Regions from separate parts of the Streptomyces sp. NPDC045470 genome, predicted to be linked through region 3. Evidence: riboswitches for the same ligand, from Rfam matches in the RefSeq annotation. Region 3 holds a riboswitch; each other region holds the start of a gene.
The links. A riboswitch is a leader RNA that binds a small molecule or an ion and turns the genes downstream of it on or off. The one in region 3 is predicted to bind cobalamin.
Positions count from the first base shown of each region.

Region 1: another riboswitch for cobalamin. It lies ahead of AB0A97_RS36980 (iron ABC transporter permease); the one in region 3 lies ahead of AB0A97_RS29050 (CbtB-domain containing protein).
Region 2: another riboswitch for cobalamin. It lies ahead of AB0A97_RS09465 (ribonucleoside-diphosphate reductase subunit alpha); the one in region 3 lies ahead of AB0A97_RS29050 (CbtB-domain containing protein).

Region 1 covers NZ_JBEZAN010000024.1:41,426-43,616, reverse strand. The annotation lists gene AB0A97_RS36980 (iron ABC transporter permease) at 1-961, opposite strand, end outside; cobalamin riboswitch at 1,144-1,281, opposite strand; gene AB0A97_RS36975 (FABP family protein) at 1,277-1,840, opposite strand; gene AB0A97_RS36970 (hypothetical protein) at 2,127-2,191, opposite strand, start outside.
Region 2 covers NZ_JBEZAN010000002.1:705,894-708,084, forward strand. The annotation lists gene AB0A97_RS09460 (hypothetical protein) at 1-470, opposite strand, end outside; cobalamin riboswitch at 812-953, shown strand; gene AB0A97_RS09465 (ribonucleoside-diphosphate reductase subunit alpha) at 1,110-2,191, shown strand, end outside.
Region 3 covers NZ_JBEZAN010000013.1:53,404-55,594, reverse strand. The annotation lists gene AB0A97_RS29055 (CbtA family protein) at 1-600, opposite strand, end outside; gene AB0A97_RS29050 (CbtB-domain containing protein) at 616-834, opposite strand; cobalamin riboswitch at 868-1,011, opposite strand; gene AB0A97_RS29045 (histidine phosphatase family protein) at 1,121-1,717, shown strand; gene tsaD (tRNA (adenosine(37)-N6)-threonylcarbamoyltransferase complex transferase subunit TsaD) at 1,908-2,191, shown strand, end outside.

The DNA.
Region 1 (2,191 bases), on a different contig from region 3:
CGGTGATCACTCCGACCGGCAGCTCGACGGGCGCCAGCAGCACCCGGGACAGGATGTCCACCCACACCATCAGCACCGCACCCAGCAGCGGCGCCACCGCCAGCACCCGGCGGTGCCCGGCGCCCACCAGCATCCGCGTCACGTGCGGCACCATCAGCCCCACGAAGCCGATCGCCCCGCTGACCGCGACCACCGCGCCGGTGACGGCCGCGGTGACCGCGAACAGCTCCCGGCGCAGCCGCCCGGGGTCCACGCCGAGCGCGGCGGCCGACTCGTCGCCCATGGCCAGCGCGTTCAGCCGGCCCGCGGAGAGCATCAGGTACAGCAGCGCCCCGGCCACCGCCACCGCGGCGACCGGCAGCGAGCCCCAGCCCGCCCCGCTGAGGCTGCCGAGCAGCCACATCATGGCGGACCGCGCCGCCTCGCCCCGGTCGGCGGCGAAGACCATCAGGGTGGAGAGGGCGGAGAAGCCGTAGTACATGGCGGAGCCGGTCAGGACCAGGCGCAACGGGGTCAGGCCGTGCGCGCTGCGGGCCGCCGCGTAGACCAGCACCATGGCCAGCAGCGCCGAGCCGAAGGCGGCGGTGGACAGGGCCCAGACGCCGAGGGCGCCGAGCGAGCCGAAGAGCAGGACGGCGTTGGCGCCGACCGCGGCGCCGGAGGAGATGCCGAGCACGAAGGGGTCGGCGAGGGCGTTGCGCACCAGGGCCTGGACGGCCACGCCGATGGCGGACAGCCCGGCGCCGACGACGGCGGCCAGCAGCGTGCGCGGGAAGCGCAGCTCCCACACGATGGTGTAGGCGGAGACCTCGTCGGAGGTGATGGTCCCGCCGCTCAGCCCGGCGCCGAGGTGGCGCAGCACCTCGCCCCACCCGACACCGGAGGCGCCGAGGCCGACGCCGCACACCAGGGACGCGAGCAGCACGACGGCGAGCCCGGCGGCCAGCGGCACGGTGGGCAGCGGCGAGCCGGTACGGGGCCGGTCACCGTCGGGCCCGACGGGTGCGGAGGCGGAGGCGGCGGTACGGGCTGGGGCGGCCAAGGGGCGTACGCCTTCGGCTCGGGCCGCGTCCGTACGGTCCGGGGTGACGGCGCGTGGCGCGAGGCCCGCGGCGGTGTCCCCTCGCAGTCCACGGCGAGTTGATCAGGAACCGGCGCCCCCGCGGGTGATCGGGCTGGCGGAACACGCGGTTCCGCACACCGTTGCGGGTCAGCGCCGGACTCTCACCGGACTTCCCCCGCCGGGGCGCTCTGCGACCTGTGGAGGTCTGCTTGTCTACTTGAAGAAGGCGATGCCGTCGTCCGGCAGGTCCTTGATGTCCTTGGCCCACTCGCGCGGGTCGACGACCTTCTTCAGGTGCGCCGACATGTACGGACGCAGCGGCACCTCGGGGGTGGCCTTCTCGCCGACCCACATCAGGTCGCTGTTCACGTACCCGTACAGGCGCTTGCCGCCGCTGTACGGGCCGGAGGCCGCGGTCCGCGCCACGGCGTCGGTGGCCAGGTCGATCTGCGGCTTCTGGTCGGCCAGCTCGCCGTACCAGACCTCCGCGACGCCGCCGTCGCGGATCATCACGATCTCGACCTTGCGGTCCTTGTCGATGCGCCAGTAGCCGGACTCGGTCTCCAGCGGAGCGACCTTCTTGCCCTCGCCGTCGAGCACCCAGCTGTGCGAGGTGTATTCGAGGAAGTCACGGCCGTCGTGCGTGAAGGTGACCTCCTGGCCGAAGTTGCACTTCTCGGAACCGGGGAAGTCGGCGACGCCGGCACCCTCCCAGTTGCCGAGCAGGAAGGCGAGGGGCACGAGGGCCGGGTTCAGGTCGGACGGGATCTCGATCATCAGCTCAGGCGATCTGTGTCGGGGAAGTCTGGTGTGTTCGGGGTTCTCAGCGCTGGCCCTGGTACAGCTTCTTCCAGGTCAGCCCGGCGAAGGCGACGACGCCGACGGCGACCAGGACGAGCAGGGTGGTGAAGACTGCCTCAAGCACGAGCGCGCTCCTCGGACGGAGTGAGGTGTTACGGACCGGAAGCGAGTCTAGTCGGCGTGCTCGGTGGTGGCGCTGTGAGGTCGGTCCCGCCGGGAGCCCCGGGCGCCTGACGCACCCGGGACACCCGGCGCCGCCGGTTCAGCTCAGGAGCTGCTGCTGGAGGGCGACGGTCTGGTAGAAGGCCGTCGGTACGGTGCCGCCGG
Region 2 (2,191 bases), on a different contig from region 3:
CGCACGGTGCGGCGGTCGTGGACGAAGACGTCGCCCTCGCCGTTGGTGTCGCCGGGGACCAGGTTCGCCGCGCCGGAGTAGAAGGCCACATACCGTCCGTCGGCGCTGATCCCGGGCGATCCGGAGAGGGCGTCACCGGGCGTGCCGTCACCGGCGACGCTGACCAGGTCGACCTTTCCCGTCCGTAAATCCTTGACGTAGACGTCCTGCTGGCCGTTGGTGTCCGTGGGCCCCAGATCGGTGGCTTCCGAGGTGAATGCCACGAACCGCCCGTTCGCGCTGAGCTCCGGATCGCCCGAAAAACCGTTTCCCTGCGTCCCGTCCATGGCAACACCGACCCGCTCGGTGGCCGGAGCCGCCCGCCCCGCGGCGGCTGCCGGTGACGCCGTCAGCACCCCTGCCACGACGCACGCCCCCGCCATCAGCCCCACGACGCGCACGGCGCCGCGCGCCGCACCGGTTCCTCGCATGTTCCCCCTCGCACAAGGCCCCCACCCGCCCCGCCGACCGACGGAGCAGACAAGGAGCCAATACGCTCCAGGAGCCCCGGTCAACGCGTCAGGGGCATTCCGCGCCACCAATACGCCCCCTGCATCAGCCCCCGTCCAGGCCGCGGCGGACGGCCCGGCGAACGGCCGGGCGGATGGCCCGGCGAACGGCCCCGGCCCCCGGGAACAGCCCCGGAGCCACCGCGTGGCACCCTCTCGGAGGCCCCGGAAAACCCCGGGAAACCGCCCCGGAACGGCCGTCGAATACCACGGCTCCGGACATCCCCGCGCCAACGCGACACAAGATATGGGGGTGGGTGCACGAGGCAGCACAAGATGTATGCTCGTGCTCGCTGTCGTCGCAGGGGAATCCGGTGCGAATCCGGAACTGTCCCGCAACGGTGTACGAAGTGCGTCAATCCGCACCCGTGAGTCCGAAGACCTGCCCACAGTACGCCCGCGCCAGGACCGGCGCGGACGTCGATACGTCCGGGTCTCGCGGGTTGGACCGGTGGACGCTGCGCGGTGTGCCCGCGCGCCCCTTGCCGTACCGGGGGTGCCGCACGCCCGTACGCGCCCCGTGCCCTCCCCAGGCCCCCGCCGAGTGAGGGAGAGCAGCACGTGACCATCGCGCCAACGGAGCCCGCAGCAGCCGAGCAGGTCGTGCAGCCCGCGAAGGACACGCAGCCCCGGCAGGGCCACGGCGGCCAGGCCACGGACGGCCCCGGCGCCGCCCTGCTGCACACGCTGACCGACCTCACCGTCGACCTGCCCGCCACCGACCCGGGCAAGATCGCCGCCGCCGCGCTGCGCGGCCGCCACCCCGGTTCCGACGAGGCCGAGCTGCGCTCGCTGGCCATGGAGGCCGCGGCCGGCCTGATCGGCGACGAGCCGCAGTACTCCAAGCTGGCCGCCCGCCTGCTGACCCGCGCCATCGCGGAGGAGGCGGCCGCGGAGGGGGCGGTCGCCTTCTCCGCCTCCGTCGCCGTCGGCCACCGCGAGGGCCTGATCGCCGACAGCACGGCGGAGTTCGTACGGACCCACGCGGACCGCCTGGACGAGCTGGTGGAGCGCGCGCTGACGGACGGCGCCGACGACCGGTTCGGCTACTTCGGCCTGCGTACCCTGCACTCCCGCTACCTGCTGCGCCACCCGATCTCCCGCCAGGTGATCGAGACCCCGCAGCACTTCCTGCTGCGGGTGGCCTGCGGCCTGGCCGAGGACCACAGCGAGCGGGCACTCGCCGACGTCGCCGAGCTGTACCGGCTGACCAGCACGCTGTCGTACCTGCCCTCCTCGCCCACCCTGTTCAACTCCGGTACCCGGCACCCGCAGATGTCCTCCTGCTACCTGCTGGACTCCCCGCTGGACGAGCTGGACTCGATCTACGACCGCTACCACCAGGTGGCCCGGCTGTCGAAGCACGCCGGCGGCATCGGCCTGTCGTACTCCCGGGTCCGCGCCCGCGGCTCGCTGATCCGCGGCACCAACGGCCACTCCAACGGCATCGTGCCGTTCCTGCGCACCCTGGACGCCTCGGTCGCGGCCGTGAACCAGGGCGGCCGGCGCAAGGGCGCCGCCTGCGTCTACCTGGAGACCTGGCACGCGGACCTGGAGGAGTTCCTGGAGCTGCGCGACAACACGGGCGAGGAGGCCCGGCGCACCCACAACCTGAACATCGCGCACTGGATCCCCGACGAGTT
Region 3 (2,191 bases):
GGCCGGGAAGTCGGCGGGGAGTTCGTTGACGGCCGGGAGGAACGCGTAGGCGAGGCCGACGGCCGCGGCGAAGGCGGCCAGGGCGGCGACCGTCGCGTACCAGGTGCCCAGGCGAGGTGCGAGCCGCTTGCCGAGGATGACGGCGGCGACGGCCAGCAGCACGCTGAGGGCGATCATCAGGAAGTACAGCGCGGTGCGGGTGCCGATGGAGTCGGGGTCCCCGACGGACGGCGGATTGGCCGGGTACTTCAGGAACGGTACGAGGCAGAGCGCGCCGAAGGCGGCGCCGGAGAGCAGCAGGGCGGTGGCGCGGGGGCCGAAGCGGCCGACGCGCCCGAGGGCGACGCAGTGGGCCAGGGCGGCGATCCCGCCCAGTGCGACGCCGTACACCAGGACGCCGGTGGCCAGGCCCGCGGTGGACTGCACCGCGCGGCTGACGACCTCGGCCCCGTGTTCGTGGGCGTGCGCGTCCTCGAAGGCGATGGCGGCGTCGACCTGCGGTTCGCCCAGCAGGTAGGCGACGAGCAGGGCGAGCAGGCCGGCGGCGAGGCCGGCCAGCATGCCGCGCACCAGGAGGGATCTGACGGTGGCGGAGTTCATGTGCGGAGCCCCCGGTCAGTGGCAGGGGAAGCCGAGGAGGTGGCGTCCGTCGTGGACCCACTCGTGCACGCCGGTGCCGGAGAACAGCGCGGTGGCGCCCTGTTCGGCGCCGACGAAGTAGAGCAGGACGAGCATGAGGATGCCGCCGAACACCGCCCACGGCAGGACCGTCCGGACGGGGAGGGGGGCGGGCGCGGCGCGGCCGGTGGCGGGCGGCGCGACGGACTGGGCCATGGCGGAACCTCCTGGGGAACTCGCGTCCCGGTCGGGGAGTCGTGACGACAGGACGGGTCTGGCTCGTCCGTCGGTCCCGTACGGGACCGGTGCGGGTTCACAGTGGCGCGACCGCGCCGGAATTCCACCGGCTTCCGTCATGTCATCGTCAATATCATCGGGAACGTACCGCGTGGCGGCGGCCGGGCCAAGGCCCCGCGGACGGCGCCGAGGGCGCACGGCGACGGGCGCGCGCCCGGCCGTTCCCCTGGTGCGCCCTCAGTTCTCCCCGTCGAAAGAGGTGCGCATGACAACTCGGGTGATGTTGGTCTCACCGTCCTTCGACGACGCCCTGGGCGCCGTGCGCTTCCCGGCCGACGAACCGTTGACACCGGACGGTCTGCGCCGGGCCCACGCCGCCCGCCCCGCTGCCGCCGCACTGCCCGCCGACCGGGCTCTGACCTCCCCGTCCGCGCGCTGCCGGGAGACGGCCGAAGCGCTCGGCCTGCGCGCGGACCCGGCTCCGGGGGCGGCGGGCCGTGCGATGGGCCGCTGGCGGGGGCTGGCCCTGGAGGACGTGCTGGCCGCCGAGCCCGCGGCAGTCACGGCCTGGCTGTCCGACGCGCACAGCGCGCCGCACGGCGGCGAGACGCTGGCGCAGTTCCTCGGCCGGGTGGCGGACTGGCTGGCGGGCCTCGCGGCGGAGGGCGGCCGGATCGTGGCCGTAGCGGAACCGGACGTCGTACGTGCGTGCGTGGTGTGCGCGCTGGGGGCACCGCCCTCGTCCTTCTGGCGGGTGGACGTACCGCCGCTGACCGTGACGGCGCTGAGCGGGCGGGACGGCCGGTGGAACGCCCGGGTGGCGGGGGAACTCGGCGGGCCGGCGGCTCCCAGGGCGCCGTGACCGCCCGCGCGGACCGCCCCGCGGCCCTTCCCCGGCGGGGCCGGCCCGCCCGCGGCCCCCGCCCGGGCCGGTACGGGCCGCCGTATCCTGGTCGGAGACGAGTTGTTGCACATAACTCGCAACAAGGCGCCCCACTTGCAGCAAGGCGGCGGCGAAGCCGGGTACGGAACGGGTACGAAGGAGCGGTGCGGTGGCATCTCCAGGCTCTCCAGTGGTGCTGGGGATCGAGTCCTCCTGCGACGAGACCGGGGCGGGCCTGGTCCGCGACGGAAAGCTGCTCGGGCACGCGGTGGCGTCCAGCATGGACGAGCACGCGCGCTACGGCGGCGTCGTGCCGGAGATCGCGGCCCGCGCGCACGTGCACTCCCTCACCCCCGTCGTGCACCGCGCCCTCGACGACGCGGGCCTGACCATGGCCGACATCGGCGCGGTGGCCGTGACCACCGGCCCCGGCCTGTCGGGCGCCCTCCAGGT